DNA from 3 places in the Alcanivorax sp. NBRC 102024 genome. Region 3 is predicted to be linked to each of the others. Evidence: predicted binding sites of a transcription regulator. Region 3 holds the regulator's gene; each other region holds the start of a gene.
What was found. Region 3 encodes LexA, which represses DNA repair genes until DNA is damaged. Its sites were predicted from a motif close to TACTGTNTANNTANACAGTA; they were not measured.
Positions count from the first base shown of each region.

Region 1: a site for LexA is predicted at 2,114-2,133, ahead of recA (recombinase RecA). Genes of this name have one in related genera too.
Region 2: a site for LexA is predicted at 4,242-4,261, ahead of hrcA (heat-inducible transcriptional repressor HrcA). Genes of this name have one in related genera too.

Region 1 is NZ_BDAS01000010.1:6,529-16,753, forward strand. Features, by position in the region: gene A0251_RS14120 (sulfite exporter TauE/SafE family protein) at 1-305, opposite strand, end outside; gene A0251_RS14125 (regulatory protein RecX) at 536-1,003, opposite strand; gene recA (recombinase RecA) at 996-2,033, opposite strand; gene A0251_RS14135 (CinA family protein) at 2,304-2,822, opposite strand; gene A0251_RS14140 (wax ester/triacylglycerol synthase family O-acyltransferase) at 2,892-4,244, opposite strand; gene rnk (nucleoside diphosphate kinase regulator) at 4,635-5,015, shown strand; gene A0251_RS14150 (bifunctional O-acetylhomoserine aminocarboxypropyltransferase/cysteine synthase) at 5,088-6,362, shown strand; gene A0251_RS14155 (NYN domain-containing protein) at 6,527-7,000, opposite strand; gene A0251_RS14160 (alpha/beta hydrolase) at 7,143-7,979, opposite strand; gene A0251_RS14165 (NAD(P)/FAD-dependent oxidoreductase) at 7,976-9,475, opposite strand; gene A0251_RS14170 (hypothetical protein) at 9,654-10,225, opposite strand, start outside.
Region 2 is NZ_BDAS01000007.1:65,420-75,644, forward strand. Features, by position in the region: gene dnaJ (molecular chaperone DnaJ) at 1-75, opposite strand, end outside; gene dnaK (molecular chaperone DnaK) at 195-2,123, opposite strand; gene grpE (nucleotide exchange factor GrpE) at 2,249-2,851, opposite strand; gene hrcA (heat-inducible transcriptional repressor HrcA) at 3,091-4,140, opposite strand; gene A0251_RS12005 (RDD family protein) at 4,282-4,800, shown strand; gene recN (DNA repair protein RecN) at 4,835-6,502, shown strand; gene fur (ferric iron uptake transcriptional regulator) at 6,668-7,069, opposite strand; gene bamE (outer membrane protein assembly factor BamE) at 7,245-7,742, shown strand; gene A0251_RS12025 (RnfH family protein) at 7,752-8,051, opposite strand; gene A0251_RS12030 (sodium-dependent transporter) at 8,051-9,589, opposite strand; gene smpB (SsrA-binding protein SmpB) at 9,731-10,213, shown strand.
Region 3 is NZ_BDAS01000004.1:209,202-219,426, reverse strand. Features, by position in the region: gene A0251_RS08930 (universal stress protein) at 382-828, shown strand; gene A0251_RS08925 (cyclic nucleotide-binding domain-containing protein) at 981-1,631, opposite strand; gene lexA (transcriptional repressor LexA) at 1,948-2,562, shown strand; gene A0251_RS08915 (DUF1499 domain-containing protein) at 2,594-3,010, shown strand; gene A0251_RS08910 (TatD family hydrolase) at 2,958-3,779, shown strand; gene A0251_RS08905 (DUF6482 family protein) at 3,878-4,183, opposite strand; gene A0251_RS08900 (glutaredoxin family protein) at 4,228-4,452, opposite strand; gene rlmKL (bifunctional 23S rRNA (guanine(2069)-N(7))-methyltransferase RlmK/23S rRNA (guanine(2445)-N(2))-methyltransferase RlmL) at 4,452-6,563, opposite strand; gene rmf (ribosome modulation factor) at 6,816-7,022, shown strand; gene A0251_RS08885 (quinone-dependent dihydroorotate dehydrogenase) at 7,114-8,124, opposite strand; gene A0251_RS08880 (RND family transporter) at 8,448-10,225, opposite strand, start outside.

The sequences.
Region 1 (10,225 bases), on a different contig from region 3:
CTCTCCGGCAAATAGGACGCTGCCAGCGTGCCGACCAGGGTACCCAGCAGACAGGGCACCAGAATGGCCGGCAGCGGTTTGAACGGCATGGTGCCGCGCTTGTTGAACTGCCGCACCGCCTCGACGCTCTGTATCAGCACCCCCACCCGCATGGTGCCGTTGGCCAATGCCGCACTCATGCCACTGAGCATCAGCAACGGCAGTATCAACAAGCCACCGCCCCCGGCCAGGGTATTGATAAACCCGGCCAATACACCGGCACCCAGCATGGCCGCCGCCAGCCAGGGATCAGACAGGTATTCCATGGGAGATCTCACACAAGACGCAAAAGCGAAGGATACGCCTTGAACCGAATTCAAACCAAGCGGCAAATTACCGAGGGATCCGCTTCTTCACACAAACCAGCCCCGTTGGAGCTTTGCTCGCAAAGCGAAGACTTCAGCAGGCACCGGGATTCATTCTCCCCTTCGCCTTGCGAGCAAGGCTCCAACGAAGTAAGGAATGCAGTGATGGGGAACACGAAGTGAAGGACGTACTACAGCTCATCCTCCGGTGAACACTCCAGTGCAGCAAAACTCTGTTCGGCGTCGAAACCCCGCTGTTGCAGGAAACGCAGCTGGCGGGCTTTCTCTTTCTGGTCCTTGCCCGGGTACTGACGAAAGCGCCGGGCCCGCACCTCCCGGGCCAGGGCAAACCAGTCCACCTCTGCCGCCTCCAGAGCCTGGGCGATCAGTTCATTGTCCACGCCCTTGAGTTGCAGCTCCTGACGGATTCGCAGGGCGCCCTGCCCCCGCTCGATCCTGGAACGCACAAAAAAACCGGCAAAGCGCCGGTCGTCGATAAAGCCATGTTCTTCACACCAGGCCATCACTGTGTTCAACGCCGGATGCTCACCCACCTTTTGACGCAGCTTGGTCTCCAGCTCGCGGCGGGCGTGATCCCGACGCGCCAGCAGGCCCACGGCCCGCTGGCGCAATTCGGATTCAGTGAGCGGTTCACTCATTACCGACTTCAGCTTCCTCTTCCTTGGTAGCCGGCGCCTCAGTGGGATCCGGCAGCAAGCGCGCACGGATTTCCTGCTCGATTTCCTCGGCAATGGCCGGATTCTCCCGCAGGAAGTCACAGGCATTCTGTTTGCCCTGACCGATCTTGTCGCCCTTGTAGGCGTACCAGGCACCGGACTTGTCTACCAGGCCCTGTTGTACGCCCAGGTCCAGCACTTCACCCAGCTGGTTGATCCCCTGGCCGTAGAGAATCTGGAATTCCGCCTGACGGAACGGCGGCGATACCTTGTTCTTCACCACCTTGACCCGGGTTTCGTTACCGGTGACTTCATCACCCTGTTTCACTGCCCCGATGCGACGAATGTCCAGGCGCACGGAGGAGTAGAACTTGAGGGCGTTACCGCCGGTGGTGGTTTCCGGGTTACCGAACATCACACCGATCTTCATGCGGATCTGGTTGATGAACACCACCAGGGTGTTGGCATTTTTCACGTTACCGGTGATCTTGCGCAGGGCCTGACTCATCAGGCGGGCCTGCAGGCCCACGTGGGCATCGCCCATTTCACCTTCGATTTCCGCCTTGGGCACCAGGGCCGCCACGGAATCCACGATCACCACGTCCACGGCGCCGGAACGTACCAGCATGTCGGTGATTTCCAGCGCCTGCTCGCCGGTGTCGGGCTGGGACACGATCAGGTCATCCACGTTGACACCCAGTTTCTCCGCGTAGTCCGGGTCCAGCGCGTGCTCCGCATCCACGAAGGCACAGGTGGCGCCTTTTTTCTGCGCCTGGGCAATCACGCTGAGGGTCAGGGTAGTTTTACCGGAGGATTCCGGCCCGTAGATTTCCACGATACGCCCTTTCGGCAGACCGCCAATTCCCAGAGCGATGTCCAGTCCCAGAGAGCCGGTGGAAATGGACGGCATGCGCTCGCGCTTGCGATCGCCCATGCGCATGACGGAACCCTTGCCGAATTGACGCTCGATCTGTGACAGCGCCGCAGACAGCGCCTTACCTTTATCGCTCATGTGACCCCTCTCCGTTAACTGGTGCGTCATTCATTGACGGCGACCGTATTGTGCCTTGCCGTATCTGGCCTTTTAGCCAGCACTGACAATATGGACAGTATTATGAACAGCTATTGCGGCTCATTGCAACCCCGGCAACCGGGACCGCTTGCAGGCTGATGCGTTGTTGCCATCATCAGTGCGGTAAATCGTTGATTTTCCATGCCCATGGCCTTGTCTGAAGCATCGTCGATGCCCGGCAAGGGAGGCGTGAAAGGTGTCACCCGGCGCTTAAGGCCCGGTGAATGATGACGATTGTGGCGACTTCAGGCGCGCATTCAAGCCCCTAATGGCTTCCACAATCGTCTGCTGACGGACGGCATCCCGGTCACCGGAAAAATGAAAACACTGCGCCTCGGCCTGCCCATTGCGGTGCCCCCAGGCAATCCAAACCGTCCCCACGGGCTTGTCAGGAGAGCCGCCCTCCGGACCGGCGATGCCGGTGACGGCCATGCTTACCTGTCCACGGGAATGCCGTACCGCACCCAGCGCCATCTCCAGTGCAGTGTCTTCACTGACCGCGCCGGTGCGCTCCAGGGTGGCGCTCTGCACCCCGAGCATCTCCTGCTTGGCCTCATTGGAATAGGTCACGAAACCCCGCTCGAACCAGCGGGAAGACCCGGCAAGGGCAGTCAACGCCTGGGCAATGCCGCCCCCGGTGCAGGATTCCGCCGTAACGACCATGATCGATTGCTGGATCAGCTGCTCTGCCAGTTGCCGCACGGCCTGGGCGATGTCGTCGTGATGCACGGTGTCTCCGAATATAATCCTGCCAGCGAACCCGCAAGATACCACCGCCGACCCGTACCGCCCAAGGCGCTATTCCAGCTCGGCCAACGAGGCCTCGAAATAATCCAGGAAGCGCTGGATATGCGGCAGGGTGTCACGGCAGCCGATCACCCCGAACTCCAGACTGTCCTTGTAGCTGACCACGGTGATATTCAGCGCATACCCGTGCAGCACCAGGGATACCGGGTAAGAGGCCAGCAACTCCGCACCATTGAAGTACAGGGTTTCCTTGGGCCCGGGCACGTTGGATATCACCAGGTTGAACATGGGGCTGACTCGACCGGACAGGCCCGTCACCTGTCCCAGGGAGAGAGGCATGTTGGTCATCACCGTATAGGCGTCGATATCCGACTTCTGCATCTCTCCCAGCCGGGTCTTCACCGCCTGCATGGATTCCTGGATGGCGACCAGGCGGCCCAGCGGGCTGGCAATGTGGGTGGCCAAGCTTACCTGTACCGTGGTGATGGCATTGCCACCGCCTTCGGCCTGGTCCGCGCTGCGCAGGGACACCGGTACCTGGGCCACCAGCGGCTCGGCGGGCAAGGCATCCAGTGTTTCCAGGTAACGGCGCATGGCGCCACCACACATGGCCAGAAAAATATCGTTGACGGTGCCATTGTGTTTTTTTGCCGCGGCCTTGATGCGCGGCAGCGACCAGGACTGGGCGGCGAACCGGCGGGCACCGGTAACGCGACGATTGAGCACCGTCTTGGGGGCCCGGTAGATGGTTTTCACATTACTGTCTTTGGGCAGACGCAACAGATCCACCAGTTGCCCGGCACCCCGGCGCACACTGCCCGCCCCATCCAGCACCCCGGCCTTGGCAGCCACTGCCACGCTTTTCTTGCGGGGTTTCTTGCGCTTGTCCCATTCCCCGGACCAGGGCGCCGGCAGATTTTCATCGGCGCTACTGGCCATCCGCGACTGCATCAGGTGCATGCCGGCCATGCCGTCCACCATGGAATGGTGCATCTTGGTATAAAGGGCGAAGCGGTTGCCCTCCAGGCCTTCGATCAGATAGCTCTCCCACAGGGGACGCCCCGGATCCAGACGCTGAGCATGCAGCCGTGACACCAGCGCCAGCAACTCCCGCACCCGGCCAGGGCGCGGCAAAGCGGAGTGGCGTACGTGATAATCAATGTCAAAATTCTTGTCCTCCACCCAGGCCGCATCCAGCCGGCCCGGCAGCCGTGACTGGATCTTCTGGCTGAAGGGCCGGCACACCCCGTCCACCTCGACCATGAAGCGGTAAACGCTTTCCATGTAGTCGCTGGGGGCATCCTCCGGTATCGCAAACAGGGCCAAGCCGCCCACATGCATGGGGGTTTCCCGGGTTTCCATCATCAGCCAGCCGGAATCCATAATGGATAATTTTCGCGCCATCCCGATCTCCTTATTGTTATGGGCCACGGTCGATACTGGTGCCGTGACGATCAACTGCCAATAGCCAAATCATCCATATTCATGGCAAAACAGCATTATGAGATTCGTTGCGTTTGGTTATTTGGCATGGCCGTCAGCGCCCTGCCCTGTCCTCCCGACGCGCTGGTTCACAGCACGCTGGACAAAATAACCGGCTCTGCTAATCTCACTCCATGAATCTGGTTCGCCCTACTATTGCTGTTACTGACAGCTTCATGCCTTACTCCACTGCCGGCGCTTTCGCGCAGGTTGCGAGCACCCCTGCCTTTCTCTCCTGACGCCGAACACCCGATGACACACCGGGGTTCGGCGACCCGGCAAAACCACTGTTAACACCGTCAGGAGAACACCATGAACACACTACCCCCTATTACCGTCAGTACCACAGACCGTGACCGCCTGTTTGCCGTGCTGGATAACTTCAAGGGCGATTCGGACCAGATCGATTACCTTTACGACGAACTGGCCCGGGCCAATATTGTGGAGGCGAGCGCCATGCCAGAGGACGTGGTTACCCTCGGCAGCCGCCTGCGGTTTCGCAATGTTGCCACCGGCAGGGAGCACGAAAGAGTGCTGACCCTGCCCCACGAAACACAGACCGTCAGCGACGCCATTTCCATTCTGACCCCGGCCGGCGCGGCCCTGCTCGGCCTGAAGGTAGGTGACGAGATACGCTGGCCGCACCAGGGACATTTTTTGCGTTTACAGCTGCTGTCCGTAAGCCGGACATAACGCCGGATAACCGGGACTCAGTTTGATACGCTCTCACACTGACTCACTCATACAACAACACAAGGACTGCTCATGAAGATGGAAACCCTTGCCGTGCGTGCCGGCTTTCAGGTGGATCCCACCACCAAGGCAGTGGTGACACCGATCTACCAGACCACGTCCTATGCCTTCGACAATACCCAGCATGGGGCGGATCTGTTTGATCTGAAGGTACCCGGGAATATTTACACCCGCATCATGAACCCCACCAATGCGGTGCTGGAGGAACGGGTCGCGGCCATGGAAGGCGGCGTGGGCGCGCTGGCGGTGGCCTCCGGCATGGCAGCCATCGAATATGCGCTGGAAACCATCACCGAAGTGGGCGACAACATCGTCACCACCAGCAAACTCTATGGTGGCACCTACAACTTCTTTGCCCACAGCCTGCCGCGCCGGGGTATTGAAGCCCGCTTTGTCAGCCACGATGATTTTGATGCCCTGGCTGCCGCCATTGATGACAACACCAAGGCCGTCTTCTGTGAGTCCGTGGGCAACCCGGCCGGCAACATCGTCGACATCGCCCGCCTGGCCGAGGTGGCCCACCAGGCCGGAGTGCCGCTGATCGTCGACAATACCGTGGCCACGCCCTATCTGTGGCGGCCCATCGAACACGGTGCGGATATCGTGGTCCACTCGCTGACCAAATACATGGGCGGGCACGGCAACTCCGTGGCCGGGGTAATTGTGGATTCCGGGAAATTCCCCTGGACCAAACACAAGGCGCGTTTCCGGGTATTGAATGAGCCGGATCCGTCCTACCACGGTGTGGTCTATACCGAAGCCCTCGGTGAAGCCGCCTTCATCGGCCGTGCCCGAGTGGCACCATTACGCAACACCGGTGCGGCCCTGAGCCCCATGAATACCTTCCTGATCCTGCAGGGCATTGAAACCCTGCCGCTGCGCATGGACCGCCACTGTGAAAACGCCCAGAAGGTGGCCGAGTTCCTGCGTGACCACCCCCAGGTCAACTGGGTGAACTACGCCGGCCTGCCGGAAAGCCCGGACAATGCGCTGGCTCAGAAATACATGAACGGCCGCGCGTCCGGCATTCTCAGCTTCGGCATCGAGGGCGGCCAGGAAGCCGGGGCGCGATTCATCGACGCCCTGCAACTAATCCTGCGCCTGGTGAACATTGGCGATGCCCGCTCCCTGGCGTGCCACCCGGCCTCCACCACTCACCGGCAGCTGGATGACAAGGAACTGGCCAACGCCGGCGTCAGCCGCGAGATGGTGCGCCTGTCCATCGGTATCGAGCACATTGACGATATCCTGGCAGACATCAGCCAGGCCCTGGACGCCGCGCGCTAGAACGGGGGTATGGTAGGCAAGCTATCAAAACACCGTTGGAGCTTTGCTCGCAAAGCGAAGCGCTTGAAGAACAGCAACACCCCTTCGCTTTGCGAGCAAAGCTCCAACGGCTCTTCCTCGATACGTAAGACTCCTTACGCCCAGCCCGACGATCGGCCCAATTGCTACAACAGAAGATCATCCCCAATCGGGTGATACTCCGAGGCGCTATCAATCAGAGAACGCGCTGTCAGTGACGCAACCCCATAGACCTCCGTTCGAACGCCAGGATCAACGTTGATCCGCTCCAGCAGCACATCAAAATCGCCATCACCGGATAGCAACACCACGGTATCTACCTGCGGCGCCAGGGTCATCACATCCACGGCGATACCCACATCCCAGTCCCCTTTGCTGGAACCATCACTGCGCTGGATATAGGGCTTGAGCTTTACGGTAAAACCAATGTGTTTGAGTGCATCCTGGAATTTGGTCTGCCCGTCATCGCCGCGATGGGTGGCATAGGCCATGGCGCTGACAACCTCTCCCTGGTTACAGAGCTGTTCCCACAATGCGCGATAATTGAACTGTCGCCCAAAAGCCTGGCGAGTGGTGTAGTAAATATTTTGAACGTCGGCAAAAACGGCGATGCGGGACATAATGTCCCTCCAGATTTCTGTAGAGGCTTATTGGATAGTACACACTATTTTTGCCGTTGATCCGTTCTCGGCAAAGCTGCTACTCACGCCAATAACCTTAACACTTTTGAGCCGTCGCACACCGATAAGGAAAACGGAATCGTTATCCTGCTTGCTGCTCCTTGAAACCCAGCCACTCATGAATAGCGCTCTGAATCTGCGGAAAAAATTCGCCTCCGATGGTCCAGTGACAACAATCAGCAATCTCTATCAATGTAGCTTGCCCCCTGAATCGGTTAGCAATCTGACGCTGTATGCTGATTGGGGTAATGCGGTCAGCAGTTCCTCCGATAATCAGCACCGGGCACTGAATTCGTGAAAAATCCACATGGGCGGAAGAACGGGAGCGTAGCATTAGCCCCATAGAAATTTGCCAGGTCGCCATGCCCGATTCATAAGTACAGTTTCTGGCAATATGCTGTTGCAGGGCCGGACTTTGCGCATTGGCGATGCCATATCTGACCTGCGCTTCCGTCACTTCGGTGACGGCCTTCCATAGAGGAAACTGCCACAAGTTTCGGCCCAGGGTGCGAATGACTGATAAGCCGAGGCCATTGATGCCTGCCGGAGCGGCCGACGACAGCAGGACCAGCCTTTCGCAAGGCACCCGGGCAGCGGCCAGTTGTGCCAGAAGCGCCCCCATGGAATGGCCCACCAGAATCGGTGGGCGGGATTTCTGGCGAATTCGCTCGACGATATGATCCACGTAGTCTTCCAGCCGGGCCGAGGCCAATCGGGCCTTGCGATCATCGTCATAGGCCGATTTTTCATAGTGGTGCGGAAGACACAGGGACTCCACACCATACCCCATTGCCACGAAAGCATCGTGTAGCTCCCGCAGGGTCTCCGGCAGGCTCCACATGCCGTGCACCAGCACTACGTCCGGCTGCTGGGGGAGGCTGTCGCCCCCCGCCTCCGGATTCACATTTTCCGAATTCATCCTGCCACCTTTAACGCTGGTACGTGTTCATCATCTCGACCGGCCCGTGTATCAAACTGCAAAATATCGTCATCCACCGGTTCTTCCAGAAGGACCCGCTTGTCGTTGCCATAATGCATCGTCACTTTCCACGGGGCCTGCTTTCCCTGCCGTGGCATGATGTCTTTCGCTCGATTGATATAGCCGGGAGCAAAGCCGTCAAGCATTCCCTCATCGGTATGATTTCCATAGCGATCTACGGGGGTCGCCACGGTAAAGCCACTTTCTTCCATGTGATCGAAGAGGCGGCACAGGTATTGCCCGCCGATGTCACATTTCAGCGTCCAGGGCGCATTGGTATAACCAAAAATCCAGGCATAGTTGGGCACGTCCTGAACCAGGATGCTTTTGTAGGGCATTTTTTCCGGCAGAGGGACATGATTTCCGTCCACCGATAGTGTCAGCCCGCCCATCAGCTGCAAGTCCAGCCCCGTGGCGGTCACGATAATATCCGCCGCCAGGTGCTTGCCTGACTTCAGAACAATGCCTTTTTCATCAAACTGATCAATGTGATCGGTCACGATATCGGCTTTGCCCGAGCGGAGGCAGGCAAAGAAATCACCATCCGGTGCAGCACATAAACGCTGGTCCCAGGGCATGTAGCTGGGGCTGAAATGACGCTTGTCGATATTCGGCGCCTGCTTGTGCATATGCGATACCAGCAATTTTTTGGCGGGCCTTGGCCAGCGCTGACAGGCGAGATACAGCCCGCGTTGAAGCAGGATGTTACGACCACGGGCCAGGTTAAAGACCCATTTTCGTGGTAGCACCTTGTTCAAGGCCATGGACAGTTTGTCGGTGTCCGGCATTGCCATGATGTAACTGGGTGAACGCTGCAGCATGGTAACCTTTTCCGCTTTTTCCGCCATGGCCGGCACAACCGTAATGGCGGTAGCTCCACTACCGATCACCACCACTTTCTTGCCGTTGTAATCCAGCGATTCCGGCCAGTGCTGGGGGTGAACAATCTCTCCCTTGAAACGCTCCTGACCGGCAAAGTGCGGCTGATATCCCCGATCAAAGTTGTAGTAACCGGCGCAATTGACCATGAAGTCACAGGTAAAATGCCGGTCTTCACCGCTGGCTTCATGCAGTGTGGAAAGCTCCCATCGCTGATCGCGACTGGACCAGTCAGCATGATCGATTTTGAGACCGTACTTGACCTTGTCGTAGAGACCGAACTCCCTGGCGGTATCTGCCACGTAATCACGGATGTCCCCGCCTTTTGCCAACACCTTGTTGGAGTACCAGGGTTTGAAGTTGAAACCGAAGCTGGCCATATCGGAATCGGAGCGAATACCGGGGTAGCGAAACAGATCCCAGGTGCCACCGACTTTTTCACGGCGCTCGATAATGGCAATACGCTTATGGGGATATTCACGAGCGATGTGGCTGGCCGTACCAATGCCGGACAACCCCGCGCCAATGATGATGATGTCGTAGTGCTCGGGGGTCATGACGCCTCCTTGTTATCAATTCTATGCTGGTCACTGACTATTTCAGGATTGGTGAATTCGATATTGACGAATGGAGACTTTTTTTGACGAATCGCGACAACCGCGCATCGCAGTTGCTCCGGCGTCCCAACGCAAAACGGCCCCGGGAAACGGGGCCGTTTTGCTGGCTCATGGGTTTTTATAATGCGTTATAGGCATCACAACCCAACGCTTCGAATTCTTCCGTTGTGAAATATTCGATGGAGGGAAGATACTCTCCCAGCACCTCCGCTTCATCACCGGGCTTTTGGGTATCCTGGATTGCCTGGTCGAAGCCATTCATGGGTTGCATGTTTCTGACAATCACCAGGGCATCATCCGCATGGTCTTCCCGGCCTTCCTCAATAGAAAAGCCATCGCCATTTTCAGGCCAGGGCAGGAAACCCACCCCACATTGCTCACTGGCATTTTCCGGTCTGTCTGCCTCTGTGCTGGTCACAATGGTGAACTTTCCATCAGGGTTAATGGTGATCTGCTCATCGTAGAGGCAGGCTTCTACCCGTTGCGAGTAGTATTCATTCTGGCAGATGGACCAGTAACGCAGCTGCGCCTCTGACGTATCGAAATACTCATCTCCTCCAAGCGTTTTCGGGGTTGCAGGAATCTTTCCGCGAATGACCACGACGGGCTTGATACTTTTGTCCAGGAAGCTGCTCATGTACTGATTATCAAGATTCGCATACCAGCCAACCTGACGGACCGGATCGGTAT
Region 2 (10,225 bases), on a different contig from region 3:
ATAGGCCTTTTTCAAATCCTGCTGACTGGCATCCTTGGACGCCCCCAGCACTTCATAATAATCACGCTTGGACATAGTGGGCCTTTTTGAATCAGTCCCGTCACACAAAAACGCCGGCAGGTCGCCGGCAATAAAGAAGTTGCGCGGATCTCCCGGCTACCGCGCCTGGGCGCGGCACCGGGATGTCCGACGGCTTACTTCTTCTTGTCGTCGTCCACTTCTTCAAACTCGGCGTCGACCACGTCATCACCGGACGCTTTCTGCTGACCGGCTCCCGCATCGGCAGCACCCTCGGCCTGCTGCGCCTGTTCGGCGTACAGCTTCTCGGCCAGCGGCGCAGAGACCTCGGACAGCGCCTTGATCTTGGCTTCGATGTCATCCTTGTCGCTGCCTTTAGCGGCGGCTTCCAGCTCGTCAGCGGCCTTGGTGATGGCTTCCTTCTCTTCGTCGGTGGCCTTGTCACCGGCCTCTTCCAGGGTCTTCTTGGTGGCGTGCACCAAGTGGTCCGCCTGGTTGCGGGTCTGCACCAGCTCTTCGAACTTCTTGTCTTCGTCCGCGTGGGCTTCGGCGTCCTTCACCATTTGATCGATTTCCTCATCGGTCAGACCGGAGGAGGCCTTGATCTGGATGGACTGCTCTTTGCCGGTGGCCTTGTCTTTCGCGCCCACGTGCAGAATACCGTTGGCGTCGATGTCGAAGGTCACTTCGATCTGCGGCATGCCGCGCGGTGCCGGCGGAATGTCTTCCAGGTTGAACTGGCCCAGCGACTTGTTCTGTGCCGCCTGCTTACGCTCACCCTGCAGCACATGCACGGTCACAGCGGTCTGGTTGTCATCCGCAGTGGAGAACACCTGGGACGCATTGGTCGGGATGGTGGTGTTCTTCTCGATCAGCGGCGTCATCACACCGCCCATGGTTTCGATACCCAGGGTCAGCGGGGTCACGTCCAGCAGCAGCACGTCGGTGACATCACCGCTCAGTACCGCACCCTGAATGGCAGCGCCCATGGCAACGGCTTCATCCGGATTCACGTCCTTGCGCGGCTCTTTGCCGAAGAACTCGGTCACTTTCTTCTGCACCAGCGGCATACGGGTCTGACCACCCACCAGAATCACGTCGGTAATATCGGCAGTTTTCACGCCCGCATCAGTCAGTGCCGTCTTGCACGGTTCCAGAGAACGGCTCACCAGATCACCCACCAGGGATTCCAGCTTGGCACGGGTCACTTTCACCACCAGGTGCTTGGGACCAGTGCTGTCTGCGGTGATATACGGCAGGTTCACTTCGGTCTGCTCGGCGGAGGACAGCTCGATCTTGGCTTTCTCGGCCGCTTCCTTCAGACGCTGCATGGCCAGCGGATCACCGCCCAGGTCGATACCGGAATCTGCCTTGAACTGATCCGCCAGGAAGTTGATCAGCGCCAGGTCGAAATCCTCACCACCCAGGAAGGTGTCACCGTTGGTGGCCAGCACTTCAAACTGGTGCTCGCCGTCCACTTCGGCAATCTCGATGATGGAAATATCGAAGGTACCCCCACCCAGGTCGTAGACCGCGATGGTGCGATCGCCGCCTTTCTTGTCCAGGCCATAGGCCAGGGCAGCCGCGGTGGGCTCGTTGATAATACGCTTCACGTCCAGGCCGGCGATGCGACCGGCATCCTTGGTGGCCTGACGCTGGGAATCGTTGAAGTACGCGGGCACGGTGATGACGGCCTCGGTAACGGCCTCACCCAGATAGTCTTCCGCGGTCTTCTTCATTTTCTTCAGCACCTGCGCAGAAATCTGCGGCGGCGCCATTTTCTCGCCCTTCACTTCCACCCAGGCGTCGCCATTGTCGGCCTTGGTGATCTTGTAGGGGACCATTTTGATGTCTTTCTGAACGACGCTGTCTTCAAAGCGACGGCCGATCAGACGCTTCACCGCGTACAGGGTATTTTCCGGGTTGGTCACCGCCTGACGCTTGGCAGACTGACCGACCAGGGTTTCCTTGTCGTCGGTGTAGGCGATGATGGACGGCGTGGTACGCGCGCCTTCAGCGTTTTCAATAACCTTGGCTTTATCCCCTTCCAGTACGGCCACACAGCTGTTGGTCGTACCCAGGTCAATACCGATAATCTTACCCATGTCTCTCTTTCTCCTTCACACCAGCCGGTTCCCTGACGGCAAACCGGGCAGTTGAATTGTCAACTCGTCTGGCCTCTATATGGCGGTGCTTCATGCCGTTTCAAGGGGCCAGAGTGCCTTTTTGCTTACTCGGCAGCCTTGCTGACCACCACCCTGGCCGGACGGATCAGGCGACCATTCAGCTGATAGCCTTTTTCCAGCACCTCAATCACGGTATTGGGCTCCACATTGGGCACCGGCACCATGGTCATGGCCTCGTGCAACTCGGGATTGAAAGGCTCGTCCGACGGACTGATCTGCTCCAGGTTGTACTTGGCAAAGGCATCCAGCAGGGACTTGAGGGTCAGCTCGATACCTTCACGGGCGCCTTGCAAGGCATCATCGTTGGCATCCAGGGCAGCCAGGCCACGCTCCAGGTTGTCCGCCACGCTCAGCAGATCGCCGGCAAATTTCTCCAGGGCGAACTTGTGGGCGTGCTGCACATCCCGCTCGGCGCGCTTGCGCACATTCTGGATTTCCGCCTGGGCACGGATATCCGCCTCACCCAGGGCTTTTTTCACCTTGGCCAGCTCAGCTTCCACTTCAGCCAGCTGTTCTTCAGCCGAGGGCTGCTCAGGCGCAGGGGCCTCGGCTTCCGCATTGGCAGCCTCAGCCTGGGCCGCCTGCTGCTCTTCGGCAGTCTCTACCTGCGGCTCGGCGTTTTTCGGGTCTTTTTCCTGCTCACTCATTGTTAACTCCACATCCCAATCCGGGCTTTTCCAGGAAAGCGGGCAAAGATATGGGAACAAACGGGCGGGATTCAAGGGGGCAGGAAAGGCAGTTAACCGTTAATAGCGAATAGTTAACAGCGGCGCGGGATGACAGAGGGTGACTCTGAAGCGCTGATGGCCGCGCACAAACGCTCGGGAGAATAAGCTGGCGAACTGCTTAAATCGCAAATAATCCGTGGGAGCCAGCAGGCTGGCTCCTAAAGCTGGGTCAGCGCCGCCGAGAGGATTTTGGCGGTGATATCCACGGTGGGGATGACCTTTTCGTAATCCATCCGCGTGGGGCCGACCACGGCGAGGACGCCCACGGGCCCGTTATCTGCCTTGTAGGGAGCCGAGATCAGCGAGTAATCCTCGAACGGCTGGAAGCCGGATTCCCGGCCGATGAAAATCTGCACCCCGTCCGCCTTCATGGAGCGCTCCAGCAGATGCAGGATATCGCGCTTGTGATTAAAGGCGTCGAACAGGTCCCGCAATTGATGCAGATTGTCCGCTTCTGCGGACTTGAGCAGGTTGGATTCGCCGGAGACCACATAATCCGAACTCTCCGGCTCACTGCGCAGGGCCTTGTCGGCCACCTCCATGGCAGTACGCATCAACACATCCATCTGCGCCCGGTCCGCGTTCATGGTGTTCAGCAGGCCATCGCAGATGCTGTTCAGATCGCAGCCGCCATAGGTGTGATTGATATAGTTGGCGGCCTGGCGCAATTCTGCTTCGTCGTAGTCCCGATCGGTATGAATGATGCGGTTCTGCACCTCGGAGCGGTTGACCACCAGCACCACCAGCACCCGCTTGCCCGATAACGGCAAGAATTCCACCTGCCGAAGGGTTGTCACCTCCCGGCGCGGCACCGCCACCAACCCGGCCATGCGGGTCAGCTCCGCCAGGGTCCGTGACGCCTGGGCAATCAGCTCCTGGGGGGATTGCTCCGGGGCCAGCAGCTGGCGCAGCTCCTTTTTCAGGGACTTGTGATCCGGGCGCTCCATGACACTGGAGGCCAGCAAGGAATCCACATACAGCCGGTAGCCCAGTTCCGTAGGGACACGACCGGCAGAGGTGTGAGGGCTGGCCAGTACGCCCAGATCCTCCAGTTCCGCCATGATGTTACGGACAGTTGCCGGGCTCACCGTCAGTCCGCTACCTGCTGCCAGCGTTTTGGAACCCACCGGCTGCCCATCGCGGATATGGCGCTCCACCAGCGCCATTAGCAGTCGTTGTTTGCGTTCGTTGAGATCCAGCTTCGTCATAGCGGTATATGTAACAGAAAATCAGGACGACATTATATAGGGTTATCGTCAGGAGTTGAGCGGGACTTACACTCACGCCCGGAATCCCCTACTATTAGAAACACTGACCAAACGAACAGTTGTCACCACAAGGATGTCACCATGACCGACAGCAACAACCCCTACCAGAGCCCCGCCGCCGAAGCGCCACCTCACCCGTCGGCGGACAATGCGGTGCTAGCCAGCCGCTGGCACCGATTTTTCGGCGCCCTCATTGATGGCCTGGTCCAGCTTGCCATTATTGCCCCCATCGTGTTTTTTTCCGGCGCCTGGGCCGACATGATGGCCAATAGCGGCGTGCTCGATCTGACCACCACCCTGGTCTGGTTTATCGTCGGCGAAGTGATCTTCCTGGCCGTGCAGGGCTGGCTGCTGTTCAATCGCCAGCAGACTATCGGCAAATGGCTGCTGGGCATGAAAATCGTCGGCATGGAGCAGAACGCGGTGCCTGTCGGTAAACTGTATGGCCTGCGCTACCTGCTGTTTCACGTGCTGGCTCAGGTGCCCGGCGTCAATCTGATCATGCTGATTGACCCGCTAATGATCTTCCGCGGTGATCGCCGCTGCCTGCATGACTTACTGGCCGGCACCCAGGTGATACAGGCCCCGGCCAACCGCTAGTCGCTACACTGTCTGCCCGTTTCGGAGAGATACCATGCTGACCCATTTGAGCGTTCGTCACTTTGCCACCGTGGACCAGTTGGAGCTGGAGCCGGAAAACGGTCTCACCGTGATCAGCGGGGAAACCGGGGCGGGCAAATCGGTAATCATTGATGCCCTGGGCCTGACCCTCGGCGACCGGGCCGACTCCAGCATTGTCCGTCACGGCCATGACCGGGCGGAAGTGCTCGCCACCTTTGATCTCAGCGACAACCCGGCCGCTCGCCAATGGCTGGCCGACCGGGAGCTGGACGATGATAACCAGTGTCTGCTGCGCCGCACCGTGCGTGCCGATGGACGCTCACGGGCCTACGTGAATGGCACCCCCACCCCCCTGGCGGAAGTGCGTGAGCTCGGCGAACGGCTGATCAGCATCCACAGCCAGCACGAGCACCAGGCACTGATGAAAAAGGACGCTCACCGGCAGCTTCTCGACAACTTCGCCGAGGCCCGGGAGCTGGCCAACACCGTCCGCGATCACTGGCGCACCTGGCAAAAAGCTCGCCGCGCCCACGACGACGCCCTGAATCAGGCCCGCGAGCAGAACGAAAAGGAGGAGCTGCTGCGCTTCCAGCTGGAAGAGCTGGATAGTCTGGCCCTGCAGGAAGGCGAACTGGAGCAGCTGGAACAGGAACAACAACGGCTTGGCAATGCGGAAAGTCTGATTCGTACTTGCCAGCAGTCCCTGAACGCGCTTTATGAGGGCGAGGACGGCACCTGCAACGACCATCTGAGCCAGGTCAGCCACTGGCTGGACGAGGCCCGCAATCAGGATGAAGGCCTGGCCACCATCGCCGACACCGTGGAGTCTGCCCGCCTGCAGGTGGAGGCCGCCGCCGACGACCTGCGGCATTATCTGGAACGGCTGGACCTGGATCCGGAACGCCTGGCCCAGGTGGAAGAACGGCTGAGCCAGAGCTATACCCTGGCACGCAAGCACCGCATCCGTCCGGAAGAGCTGGTGGAACACCATCGCCAACTGCTGGCGGAATCCGACGCCCTGGGCAATGTGGACGCGCATCTGCATGCCCTGTCTGAGCAGGAGGCTGCGGCCCAGCAGCAGTACATGGACAGCGCCCGCAAGCTCAGCAAGGCCCGCCGCACCGCCGCCCAGACTCTTACCCAGCAGGTCCAGAAACAGCTCACCGCCCTGGGCATGAAAGCGGCCAAACTGGACGCCCAGCTGGGCGAATGCGCCCCTGGCGCCGATGGCCTGGAAGAGGTGGAGTTCCTGTTCTCTGCCAACCCCGGCCAACCCCTGAAACCGCTTGGCAAGGTGGCCTCCGGCGGGGAACTGTCACGGGTAAGCCTGGCCATCCAGGTGATCTGCGCCCGCAACCTGACCGTGCCGAGCCTGGTGTTCGATGAGGTGGATGTGGGCGTGGGCGGCGGCGTGGCCGAGATCGTCGGCCGCCTGCTGCGCGAGCTGGGCGGCCACGCCCAGGTACTGTGCATCACTCACCAGCCCCAGGTAGCCAGCCAGGGCCACCAGCACTGGCAGGTGCACAAGATTCAGGGTGACGACACCACCCACACCCGTATCCAGGGACTGGACGACAACGCGAGAATCGAAGAGCTGGCGCGCATGCTGGGCGGCGTGGAAATCACCGAATCCACCCGCAACCACGCCAAAGAGATGCTGAGCAAGGCCCAGGCAGCCTAGAAAGGCAGTGAACAGTTAATAGTGAATCGTTAACAGCGGCGCGCGGGCAGAGGGTCGGATAACCGGCAGCGCCCAGGCAGCGCACAAACGTCGGCGCACCACGTAGGGTGGATGACGCCTGCGGCTAATCCACCCTACCCAGGCCACCTGGGCCTGGGCGCGGGATCACTTCTTCGGCTTGACGTACAGTACCAGCGAGTGGTCCATGATTTCGTAGCCGTGTTCCTCGGCAATGGCGTGCTGGCGCTTCTCGATCACCTCATCCATGAACTCGATCACCTGACCGGTTTCCATGCACACCATGTGGTCGTGGTGGTCTTCGTCCGCCAACTCGAACACGGCGGAGCCGCCCTCGAAGTTGTGGCGCAGCACCATGCCCGCCTGCTCGAACTGGGTCAGTACCCGGTAGACGGTGGCCAGTCCCACATCCTCGCCGGCGTCCATCAGCGACTTGTAGATGTCTTCCGCGCTCAGGTGGCGCTCTTCGGACTTCTCCAGTTGCTGCAGGATTTTCACCCGCGGCAGGGTCACTTTAAGGCCCGCTTTTCTGAGATCCTGATTATCCAATGCGTATGCTCCAATATGCCAAAAGGTGGCGATGCCCCTGAATCCGTCACTTTACCGCGGCGCCGGACCCAAGTCCGGGCCGCCCCAGATCCAGGGCGATGAAAAAAAGCGGGAAACTTGTACCGCTACTGCAAGTCTGTATTATCGCCCGAACACTTAGTGAAGTCGAAAAACCATGCCACGAATTCCAGTTGCCCTCATTCTGACAACCCTGCTGACCGTCACTGGCTGCAGCAGCCTGCGCTTTCCCGGTGTCTACCGGATCGATATCCCGCAGGGTAACTTTGTCACCGAGGAAATGCTCGGCGAGTTGCAGCCTGGCATGAGCCCGGAGCAGGTGCGCTTTGTGCTGGGCGCCCCAACCCTGGTAGACCCTTTCACGCCTGACAAATGGTTTTATCTGATGACCTACCGCCCCGGCAAGGGCGACAACGTGAGTCAGCAGATTGTGTTGCACTTCGAAAACGGCAGTTATAGCCGGCACGAAGGCGAAGTCATCGACGACTTCCGCAAGAAAACCAGCTCGCAACAGGACCGGGAGTTGCAGCGCAAACTGGAAGAGCGCAAGCGGGAAGACGTCACCCCGGAGCCGGCCCCTGCCACCCAGCAACAGGCCCCGGATCCGGAAACCCAACCCCAGGAACCCAGCGACCCGGGCCAGCCTGCAGCCTGACAGCCTGGATCAACGGGCCTTTTCCGCCGCCCGCTTCTTGCGATTCAGCTTCGGATCCGCCTGCAGCGGGCGGTAAATCTCCACCCGCTCACCGGGTTTGAGCACCTGCCCAGCCGGATTGGCCACCACCTTGCCAAAAATCCCCATGGGCGCCTTGTCCAGTACCAGCCCCTCGAACTGCTCCTCAATACCGGACAGCTTGGCCGCTTCCAGCATGGTGGTACCCTCCGGCACATCCAGGCCAATCAGACGCTGCTTGTCCGGCAGGGCATAAGCCACTTCCACATGAATTCGCGCATCGTCCGCCATCAGGGAGACTCCTGCTCCACGGGCACGTCGGTGCCACCCTCTTCCGGCAAAGACGCAGCAGAGGCCTGTGCCGGCGCGTCCCCAGTGGCCGCCTCCGTCTGCTCCTGAGCCGGAGGCTCTTCGGCCCGGGCCTCTTCCTCCGGCGCAAAGGTCGCCCAGATGGAATAGACAAACAGCACCACAACCGCTGCCGGAGAGAAAATCCGTACCAGTGCCCGCCATACCAGATACAGCTTGAAGTTCTGCATGGCCAGCTCCTTGCGCGCCTGGGTCTCCTTCATCACCCAGCCGGCAAAGATGGCGATCAGCAGCCCACCCAGCGGTAGCATCACCGTGGTGGACAGGAACTCCATATTGTCGAAGAAGGTGCCCACCAGGAAGGTATGGTCTTTCCAGACATTGAAGGACAACACCGATCCCACACCCAGCAGCCAGGCTCCCAGGCCCACAACCAGCGCAGCCATTGACCGCTTCAGCCCGCGCTCCACCAGCCAGGCCACCACCGGCTCACCAAGACTGATGGACGAGCTCCAGGCGGCACACACCACCAGCACAAAGAACAGGGAACCGAACAGCAGACCGCCCGGCATCTGACCGAAGGCCAGCGGCAGGGTCACAAACATCATCCCCGGGCCCTGACTCACTTCCAGCCCGCTTGAGAACAACAGGGGGAACATGGCCACACCAGCACCCAGCGCCACAAGCGTATCCAGCAGGGCAATGATCGCCACCGTGGACATGATCGACACGGGTTTGCTGCGACCGGTCTTCTTGTCCTTCACCGCCTTGGGCATATAGGCCCCGTAGGCCATGATCGCGCCCATACCCAGACTCAGGGTAAAGAAGGCCTGTCCCACGGCCACGATGATCGCCTGCCCGGTGAGCTTGGAAAAATCAAAGGCGAACAGGAAGCTCACCCCTTCGTTGAACCCCGGGGTGGTGGCTGCGTACCCCACCAGCACCACCAGCAGCACGAACAGCAGCGGCATGAGAATCTGCACCGCCTTTTCCAGCCCGCCTTTCACCCCCCGGGCCACCACCACCATGGTCAGCACCATAAAGAGCGTGTGGTAACCCAACAACAAACCCGGGTTGGCCAGCATATCGTTGAAATGGGCTTCCGACTGGGTGGCGGTAATGCCTTCAAACACACCCCGCGCGGCTTCCCAGGCGTAATACAGCGCCCAGCTCGCCACCGCGGAATAGAATGACAGGATCAGAAACGCCGACAGCGCACCCAGGTAGCCAATGCCGGCCCAGCGCTGACTTACCTTGCTGTCCGCTGCCACCTTGCGCATGGAGTTGATCGGGCTCAGCCCGCCCTTGCGACCCAGCATTACCTCTGCCGCCATGATGGGAATCCCCACCACCGCAATACAAAGCAGGTAGAGCAACACAAAGGCACCACCGCCGTTCTCGCCGGTGATATACGGGAAACGCCAGATATTTCCCAGGCCCACGGCCGACCCGGTCGCCGCCAGAATAAACACCCAACGGCTGGCCCACATGCCATGGACCGGCTTGATCTCTTGCTTCATAACAGGATTACCCTCGATAGCGTGGCGCTATTGTCTTTTTTTTAACTGGGCGGCTCAAGTAAGGGGCTGTCACAACTCTCACCCGCTCAGACAGACAAAGCCCTGTCAGCCGCCAAACGCATGCTCTATAATCGCCCGCCTATGGGAAACGCCAAGAAAAAAGCCAAAGCGCCGTCGGCCACCATTGCGCAAAACCGCAAGGCACGCCACGAATATCATCTGGAAGAGCACTTCGAAGCCGGCCTGGTTCTGGAAGGCTGGGAGGTGAAGTCACTGCGTGCCGGTAAAGGCAACCTGACCGAAGCCTATGTGCTGTTAAAGGATGGAGAAGCCTTCCTGTTCGGCGCCCGCTTCGAGCCCCTGATCACCGCCAGCACCCACGTCAATCCGGATCCGGTACGCAGCCGCAAGCTGCTGCTGCACCGTCGCGAACTGGGGCGCATCTTTGGTGGCGTACAGAAAGAGGGCTACACCTGCGTACCGGTGAGCCTGTATTGGAAAAAAGGGTTCGCCAAGTGCGATATCGCACTGGCCAAGGGTAAGCAGAAGTTTGACAAGCGCGCCACCGAAAAGGAGCGCGACTGGAACCGTCAGAAGCAGCGTCTGATGCGGCAGGGTGGCTGACCCGGGTTATCG
Region 3 (10,225 bases):
GTCCTCTTCGGGCGCTATTTAGACAGCGCCGGTATGGCCGGGTCAAGCTCTGCTGTCTTCCGGGGAGCCTCTGAATAACCCTCCACGTGCCCGATCTCCCGGGCTGGATCGCAATCCCGGCGCGAGTTTCACAGCGTCTGTCTCTCCCTCCACGCATCCCCCTGGACATGCAAAAAAACCGGGGAACGTCAGCCAGCAGGACCCGCAGAGCGCGCCCGCAAGGCACCACGGGCTCGCAGTGAGTTCGTCAGAGGCACCGTCTTTTTAGTAGTAGACCAGAGGCGGTTGTGGAGCAACCCTCAAAGCGGCGCTCTCCCCCCCCTGGAAAGCCATTGAAAGCGCGTTATACTGCAGAAAAGTCACCGTCTCAGGGAGAGAACCGTGCCGAGCCCCTACCGCCGAATTCTGGTCGCCATTGATTGCAGTGATGAGTCTGCACAGGTGCTATCCCGTGCCGCCGGGGTCCTCTCCGGCAACGACGGTGAACTGCATCTGATCCATGTGATCGAGCCCCTGGCCCTGGCCTACGGTGCCGATGTGCCCATGGATGTGACCGACCTGCAGAGCGGCCTGATGCAACAGGCCCGCGAGACCGCTGACACCTATGCCAGCCGCTATCAGATTCCCGCCGACAATGTTCATGTGGAGCTGGGCTCCATTGAGAAGACCATTCTCGACCAGGCTGACAAGCTGCACGCCGACCTGATCGTGGTCGGCAGCCACACCCGCAGCGGCCTGGCCCTGCTACTGGGCTCCACCGCCCGGGGACTGGTGCCGGGGGCGCATTGTGATGTGCTGGCGGTGAAGGTGGATCAGAAAGGCAATTAATAGTTAATAATGAATAGTTTCGCGGTTGGATGCTTGAGGAATACGAAAGCAAAGAGGCCGCGCCCATAGTATAGGCGCGGCCTCTTGCGTTGCAGCACAGATAACTCATTCCGCGACGTTATTAATTATTCATTATTAACTATTAATTGCCCTCAAGTGAGCTGCAACGCCCCCGTCCCTTCCGGGCCTTCTTCATTCCAGCGACACAGCAATTCTGCCAGCCCCTGGGCCTGAACCTTGAGAGCCGCCAGTTCTTCCCGGCTGCCTTTCTCGCCGTGAAACACCGGGAGTTTGCGCATGGACTGGACCAGCTCGTGATCCGGAGACTGCATTCTTTTGACTTCCAGCGTCCAACGGATGTGATGAACGATCATGTGGAAAAAGGCCAGCCGCGTCGCCAGTGAATAAGGACCGTCATCCTCGTTGAACTGATTGAAGTCCAGGCTTGCCAGCACGGCTTCGCGGGCATTCTCCGCCACCTTGATAGTGGCGCTGCGCGGCGTGCCCAGCAGCATGGAAAGGGTGCCGAAGACTTCACCGGGAGAAACGTAATAAAGTGGCGTGTCGCCGGCATGCTCCGAGAGCACTTCCAGTTGCCCCCGCAACAGGAAATACAAGGTGGAATCCACATCCCCGGCACGAATCACCGTGTCACCGGAACCTGCCACCCACAGGCGCGTATTGCGCTCCAGATGCGCGAATTCATGCTGGTCGTCACGGGCAATTTCATTGAAAAACGGGACACCGGATAACAGTTGCCGAGTCCGTTGTTGGCCGAAATCATTATTATTGGCCTGCTCCATCTACTATCCCCAGGTCTGATGGAATTATTATCGGAGACTCCGGCTGCAGGGCGAATCCGGAAGGACACGCAACCGCTCAGAAGCTCCCTTCAATATGCTAGTGCCAGCGCTCCCATAGGACAACGATATCCTCCCTCAACGGTCGAAAAACCGACCCGGACAACTGTTCAAATAGCACTGTTCATATTATCAGTACCTGTGCTAGCATCGGTTTTGTAGCACCGGCTGTCAGCCTCGACTGACAGCCTGGTCAGCCAGAAGCGCCATTGGCGCCCCGGCATGGAACCGAAATCCTGCGGGAAACATGGAGAAGGTTATGAGCAGCAAACTCACCGATCGCCAGCAACAGGTACTGGATTGTATCCGCGAATGTATCGCCGATACCGGTATGGCTCCGACGCGTGCGGAAATTGCCGACATCATGGGCTTTCAGTCCAAAAATGCCGCCTCTGACCACCTGAGAGCACTGGAACGCAAGGGCTTTATCAAACTCCACAGCGACCGCTCCCGCGGGATTCAGCTACTCGATAATGCGTTCTGGTCGGAAGAAGAACTGCCGGTGGTGGGCAAGGTCGCTGCCGGCGTTCCCATCGAGGCAATCGAGAACGTGGAGCGCACGGTTCCCGTCCCCCAGGGGCTGTTCAAACAACGGCCAACCTACCTGTTGAAGGTACAGGGCGACAGCATGATCGAGGCCGGCATTTTCGATGGCGACCTGATTGCCGTACGTAAATCCAACGTGGCCCGCTCCGGCGAAATCGTGGTAGCCCGCATTGACGAAGAAGTCACAGTGAAGACCCTAAAGTTGAATAAATCCAGCGCTACCCTGCTACCGGCCAATGAGGCGTATGAGCCCATCAAGGTGCCGGCGGATCAGTTGATCATCGAGGGTATTTTTGTGGGGCTAATCCGTGATCCGAATTCTTACTAGTGCCGTTCTGCTATTGATGAGTGCCGTCGCCATGTCCGATACGAATCTTCTCGCCCCTTGCCCGGATTCGCCCAACTGCGTGTCCAGCCTGGCAACCGATGAGGACCGCCGGGTCGCTCCGCTGAAGGTCGCACAAACCCGCCAGGCAAGCATGGCCCGCCTGCAGGCACTGTTACGCCAGTTACCCCGGGTTGAATTCGACGTGGTCGGTCAGTCCCGCATTCAGGCCCGCTTCTCCAGTCGCCTGCTTCGCTTCGTGGATGATGTGACTTTTTATGTCCGTGAAGATGGCATGGTAGAAGTACGGTCCGCATCCCGGGTGGGTTACTGGGATTTAGGTGCCAACCGTCGTCGGGTAGAATCCCTGCGCGAACAACTGGCGGAGCAGGCCCCTGATGACAGCACCTCACAACTCTACCCTCAACACGGCTCCCGTTCATTGGGCTGATATCGGCGTCAACCTGACCGACAAGCAATTCCAGGACGATCGGGACCAGGTACTGGCACGCGCCCGCTCCGCCGGGGTGACCTGGCAATTGCTCACCGGTACCAATGTGGAAGAATCCCGCCAGGCCATAGCGCTGGCAAGCCAACACGACGATTTGTTTGCCACTGCCGGCCTGCACCCCCATAGCGCCCGCTTCTACTCGCCGGCGCTGGAAAAGGAACTGCGTGAACTACTGGGACAGCAGAGCGTAAAAGCCGCCGGCGAGATGGGGCTGGACTTCAATCGAGACTTTTCCCCGCGTTCCGACCAGGAGCACGCCTTTGAGGCCCAGCTGGCACTGGCAGTGGAGCATAAGCTACCGGTGTTTCTCCATGAACGTGATGCCCATGAACGCTTTGCGCCCATCCTGAAAGCCTATCGGGATCACCTTGTGGGTGCCGTAGTGCATTGCTTTACCGGTTCCCGCGAGGCACTTTTCGATTATCTGGACCTGGATTGCCATATCGGCATTACCGGCTGGATTTGTGATGAACGCCGCGGGAAACCACTGGCAGAGCTGGTGCACAATATTCCGGATAACCGACTGTTGCTGGAAACCGATGCCCCCTATCTGCTGCCGCGGGATCTACCGGAGCCGCCCCCGAAGAAGCGACGCAATGAGCCTTCATTGCTGCCCTGGATCGGTAAACGGGTGGCGAGTTTGCGGGGGCAAGATGTGGCCCGGGTGGCGGGCATGACGAGTGAAAACGCGCGAGCGCTGTTCAGATAAGCGAAACCAGACCCCGTTGGAGCTTTGCTCGCAAACCGAAGCTTCCCGAGGGAGGGAACTGCACCAAGCCCTCGCCTTGCAAGCAAGGCACCAACCGATCAGGTCTGGCTTCGCCAGTGAAAACGCACCCGCAGGGGCGGTATCACCTCGCCTTCCGGCTGCCCGACCATTTCCGCATGGGCGGAATGATGGAGCAAATGCGCCGTGCTGGTGACCAGGGTCTGGAGCTGGTTGTTGGCGTGCTCAGGGCCATTAAAGCGCATGATCTTGCCACTGTCGTCGGCCACCCAGTACCAGGTTTCACCGAAACGCACCTTGACGGTACAGACGGACAGGCAGGCTGAGAAGATCTCAACCTCATCGGCTTTGCGCTTGTGCAGTTTCTTCGGGCTGATGGTTTCCATATGAGCAATAATGGCTCCACGGCTGTGAAGCCCGCATCAATCACTCAACCTGCCAGAAATTGCTGCACATCCAGCAGACCAAAAGGCCAACCCAGCTCCCGTCCCTCCTTCATCAACACGGGAATGCGTTCACCGTATCGCGCCAGCAACTCATCATCCTCAGCCACATCAACCAGCGTCAGCGTGATATCCGGTGCCACCGTGGACACCAGCTCCCGGGCCTGTTCACAGAGATGGCAGCCCACCGTGGTGTAAAGCACTACACTCATCAGTCCTCCACATGCCGAATGGCATAGCAGACATGAATCCTGTCATTCCGGCGGAAGTCCTCCGGGATGCTCCAGCGGGTAATATCGTCTACCTGATACCACTTGCTGATACTCGGGTCGAGTTCAAACCGCCGATAGTTGCAGGAAAAATACAACACCCCGCCCGGCTCCAGCCGGCGCATGATCTTGCGGATCAGCTCACCGTGATGCTCTTCCACCACGAAGTCGCTGCGTGACTTGTTGTTGGAAAAGGTCGGCGGATCACAGAACACCAGATCAAACTGTTCCTGACATTCGTCCAGCCACCGCATGGTGTCGGCTCGCACCAGCTCATGCTGGTCAGTGGAGAAACCGTTGGCCGCCAGATTGCAGGCTGCCCACTCCAGATAACGTTTTGAGGCATCCACCGTGACGGTGCGTTTGGCGCCTCCCACCGCGGCGTGCACGGTCGCCGAGCCGGTGTAGGCAAACAGATTGAGAAAGCGCTTACCGCTGGCTTCCTCGGCAATCTTCAGTCGTGTCGGTCGATGGTCAAGGAAAAGACCCGTATCCAGATAGTCCTGCAGGTTGATCAACAGTTGTGCCTGCCCTTCGCGCACCAGCCGGTAACGGCCCTGGCCATCCAGTTTCTGATATTGCTGGTTGCCTTTCTGGCGCTCCCGGGTGCGCAGATGCACCTGCTCACGGTGCACACCCAGGGCGGCGCGGACTGCGGTTACCGCCAGATCCCGGCGTTGCTTGGCCTTTTCCGGGTCCACGGTTTTCGGCGCTTTGAATTCCTGAACCAGTACCTGGTCACCATAGATATCCACCGCCACATTGAACTCCGGTAAGTCCCGGTCGTAGAGGCGATAACACTGGATATCCTCGCGCTCCAGCCAGCGGCGCAGATGTTTGCCATTCTTGCGAAGACGGTTTACCAGGGGCTGCGCCCCTTCCGGTACGTCAAAGGCGGATGACTCAGCAATGGTCACCACCTCCACCGGCGCCGGCTGGCGAGAGTGATACAGACGGATGAAATTATTGAACGGTCCGTTCTTCAGTCGCCACTGGCCCTGCAGATCCATGCCGGAGCGGTCCATGACTTCCGCATCGGCTCCCAGCAACACCGCCTGCCAGTTCGGCGCCAGCCTGGCCAGCAATCGTCCCAGCGCGAAATGCAGCCAGCCGGCCTGCTGCTGTTCATCCAGGCGTTCGCCCCAGGGCGGGTTGGCCACCAGCAGCCCTTGATCGGCAAAATCCCGGGGACGCAGGGCCCCCAGTTCACGGCGCTCGAAGTGAATCGCCTGACGCACCCCTGCCCGCTCCGCATTCTGCTGGGCCAGCTGGATAGCGCGGCCATCCACATCGAAACCCTTCAGGGACATTTCGGGAAGCGGCTGACGGACGCTATCGGCCGCCTCCGCCATTGCCTCCTGCCAGAGCTGACGACGGCAACCCCGCCACTGCTGAAAACCGTACTGTTTGCGCTGGGCGCCGGCAGCCCAGCCAGCGGCGATTTGCGCCGCTTCGATGAGCAGGGTGCCGGAACCACAGAAAGGATCCATCAGGGCCGCCGGATGACTGCCATGACGCCAGCCTGACGCCCACAGCATGGCCGCGGCCAGGGTTTCCCGTAGCGGCGCCCGTCCCCCGGCCAGCCGGTAACCGCGGCGGTGCAAGGGATCGCCAGCCAGATCCAGCCACAGATGTGCCTGGTAAGGGTCCAGCCGGGCACGGATACAGCAACTGCCCCGGGCATCCCGGGAAATGGTGAACTGTGGCGGTAACGCCTGAATAAAGCGCTTGGTACTGATTCGGTTATCCCCACGCACTCCCACCCCGTGTTCCAGGTGGATATGCAGTGGCGCATCATTGCCCACCAGCGCCAGCCAGTCCTGGCTGGCAGCCAGCTTTTCCGGGGCAATATCGGGAGAGACCCCCAGGGTTCCCAGGGACAACAACACCCGCTCGGCAAGCCGTGACCACAGGCAGACCCGCAGGGCATCCGCAGTCCCGCCGCTAAACGCCACATGGGCGCGACCGGTTTCTGTTACCGATATCCCCAGTGACGACAGTTCATCGGCCAGCAACTCGGCAATGCCGGGCATGCTGGTGGCCACAAATTCCATTACTGATACCTCGTAAGTGACTGTTTTATGCGCAACGAAAAAATTAACGTTATATCTTTCAATGCGTTACACAAACTGTCATCAAGCTGCCCTTTATACGTCATATGCTTAACAAGCACGAACCATATTGCTACATGATATTCGACACCACCCCAACGGTTTCCCATACTGAATTGGTCGACCCCGATAACTGGCCTTGTTCTCTGCCAGGGGTCATTGTCAATACCGCTATCTGTGAAAGGGAAAGCGTCTATGAAGCGACAAAAACGAAACAAAGACGACCGCGCCTACAGCCGGGGATACAACGCCGGCCTGGATGGAAAATCTCGTGAGGAATGCCCGTTTGGCACCCTCAGTGCACGTACTAACTGGATGGGCGGCTGGCGCGAAGGTCGCACCGATTTCGCACAAGGAATGCTGGGGGTCTCCAGTATCCAGAATCTGAAAAATATCGGCTAACACCTGACTTAACAGTTCAACACCGCGCCGGCGTGTCACGCGCCGACTCACAGGGCCCCTCCCGGGCCCTTTTTAATTGCTGGCCTCTATCTCAGACAGCCCTGGGCCAAGCGCGGGCGATATCACCAATCAAGCCCGGCCCCTGATAAATCAGACCACTGTAGATCTGAACCAGATCGGCTCCCAGACGCTGCTTCTCCAGTGCATCGGCGGCACTATTGATGCCGCCCACGCCGATAATCGGAATTCGGCCTTTCAGCGCCTGGCTCATGGAGGCAAGCGCCCGGTTGGCAACAGGCGTCAAGGGGGCACCACTGAGGCCTCCCTGCTCATTCCCTTTGGGCAGCCCTTCGACCCCTTCACGGGACAGAGTGGTGTTGCCTACACAGACACCATCGATACCGTGCTGAACAAAGGCTTCCGCCATGGCCTGCAGCTCTTCGTCAGTGTTGTCCGGTGCGATCTTGATCACCAGCGGGACACGGCGGCGATGCTGCTGATCCAGACGGCTCTGGGCCTCGCGCAGCGTGCCGAGCAGCTCATTGAGGGCATCCCCGTGCTGCAGGCTGCGCAGGCCCGGAGTGTTGGGAGAAGAGACGTTCACCACCAGATAGGACGCGTAGGCATGCACCTTCTGCTGACAGATCAGGTAATCCTGGACCGCGTCTTCCACCGGCGTGTCCTTGTTCTTGCCGATATTGATACCCAGCACGCCCTTGTAGCGGCTCTGTTTCACCGCACCCACCAGATAATCCACACCAAGGTTGTTGAAACCCATTCTGTTGATCAGCGCCTGTGCCTTGGGCAGGCGAAATAAACGAGGCTGGGGGTTACCCGACTGCGGACGTGGTGTCACCGTACCCACCTCGATAAAGCCAAAACCCAGATCGGCCAGGCCATCGATGCAGTCACCATTCTTGTCCAGGCCCGCCGCCAGCCCCACCGGATTGGGGAATTCAATGCCCATCACCTCCCTGGGAGAGGCAGACACACTGCCCGGCCACAACTTGCCAGTCCGCTTGCGCAGCATGGCCAGAGTCAACTCGTGGGCATGTTCTTCAGACAGGGAAAACAGCAAGGGGCGAGCAAGGGAGTACAGCATGGGATAACCCGGATTGTGATAATGGCGGGCATTATAGCCAAGCTACCCAGGCACTTCGATGCTTTGTGTCGGACAGCGGCTCTGCCCAGGGTCAGGCGTCATGGAATCGTCTACCCATAGGAGTCATGCTCCCCCCTAAGGAGGATCTGCGACATGCGAACCGGGACCCGGCGAGGATACCGTGGCGCAGCTTGCTCCAGAGCTTTTCAAAAAGCCCTGTCGGCCCCGGATAATCCCGGCCACCCTGCGGGCAGTCCCCAAAAAAAACAAAAAAAGCCCGGCGAAGCCGGGCTTGAAAATAACCAACGAAACCAGCGCGTCAGTTAGCTTTTCTGACGAGCGCGGGCCGCATCAGGCTTGAGTAGGAAGGCGCCCAATGCAGGTAACAGCCAGAGGGCCCCGATCATATTCCACAGGAACATGAAGGTGAGCAGAATGCCCATATCCGCCTGGAACTTGATGGAACTGAAAGCCCAGAAGATCACGCCCACTGCCAGGGTAATCCCGGTGAAGGCCACTGCCTTGCCGGTGGTCTTGAGGGTTTCTCGGTAAGCCGATTCCAGGTCCATACCCTGTTTCAGGTAGTGGGCCAGCTTGCTGTAGATATAGATGCCGTAATCCACACCGATACCCACACCCAGGGCGATCACCGGCAGCGTGGCCACTTTCACCCCGATGCCCAGATGCGCCATGAGCGCCTGACAAAGAATGGACGTGAGACCCAACGGCACAATGATACAGATCACCGCACGGATGGAACGGAAAGCAATCAGCACCAGAATGGATACCACCGCATACACCAGCGCCAGCATGGGATACTGGTTGGCCTCGATGGTCTGGTTAGTGGCAGCTTCCACACCGGCGTTGCCGGAAGCCAGCTTGAACTCGATGACCTCTTCGTTATTGCGTTTTTCGGCAAAATCCGCCACCGCAGCGGTAACGCGATCCAGGGTTTCCGCCTTGTGATCATCCAGGAACACATAGACCGGCGCCAGAGAACAGTCCAGATTGTAGAGGCTGTCCGGCATGAAGCTCATCACGTTGTTCAGGGCATACTGATCCCGGGAAATGGTGGCCCATTTCAAGGAGCCCTCATTCATGTTGGTGGCGATCAGCTTGGTGGCTGAGGCAATGCTGACCACATCCTGCACACCCTCCACGCTCCGCAATGTCCAGGACAGATCGTCCACGGTCTCCATGGCCGGGTAAGTGTTACAGGACTCCACCGGCGTTTTCCCCATCACCACCAACACATCGGCACTGACGGAATAGTTGGATACCAGGAAGTTCACGTCATGGTTATACCGGTACCGGGGCTTGGGCTCATAGCCACGCGGGCAGTCCATGTCTTCGCACGGGTCCGGCCAGAGTTCCGGCGCACCCTTGTCCAGGTCACCGATTTTCAGGTCCTGGCTCATGTAGATGCCGACACCGTAACCGGCCACCGCAATCACAATAGAAATCGCCGCCAGTGGTTTGCGGGTAAACCGGGCAAACAATCCGGCCAGCGGATGCTCTTTCTTCTCGCCTGCCTGGATCTTGCGAACAGCCGCACCGCTCACTCCCAGGTAGGACAATACCGTCGGCACCACCAGCAGATTGGTGATAATGATCACCGCCACACCGATACTGGCGGCCATGGCCAGTTCGCGGATCACACCCACATCAATGATATAGAGCGTCAGGAACCCGATGGCATCGGACACCAGCGCCACCATGCCGGGCACATACAGTGACTGGAAGGTATTCCGCGCAGCGTCCAGCGGGGTCTGCCCTTCGGCCGCATAGTTGGCCAGGGTGTTGACGATCTGCACCCCATGGGACACCGCAATGGCAAACACCAGGAACGGCACCAGCATCGAGTAGGGATCAATGGTGAACCCCAGGGTGCTGACAATACCGAGCTGCCAGATCACCGCCACGAAAGAGCACACTGTCACCGTTACCGCACTGCGCAAACAGCGGGTATCAATCAGCAGCAATACTGCGATCAGCGCGAGGGTGAAGAAGAAGAACATGGCCACTTCTTCAGCCGCAGCCATCACATCGCCGGCTTTCTTGGCCAGACCGACAATATGAATGCGTACATTGGGATACTTGT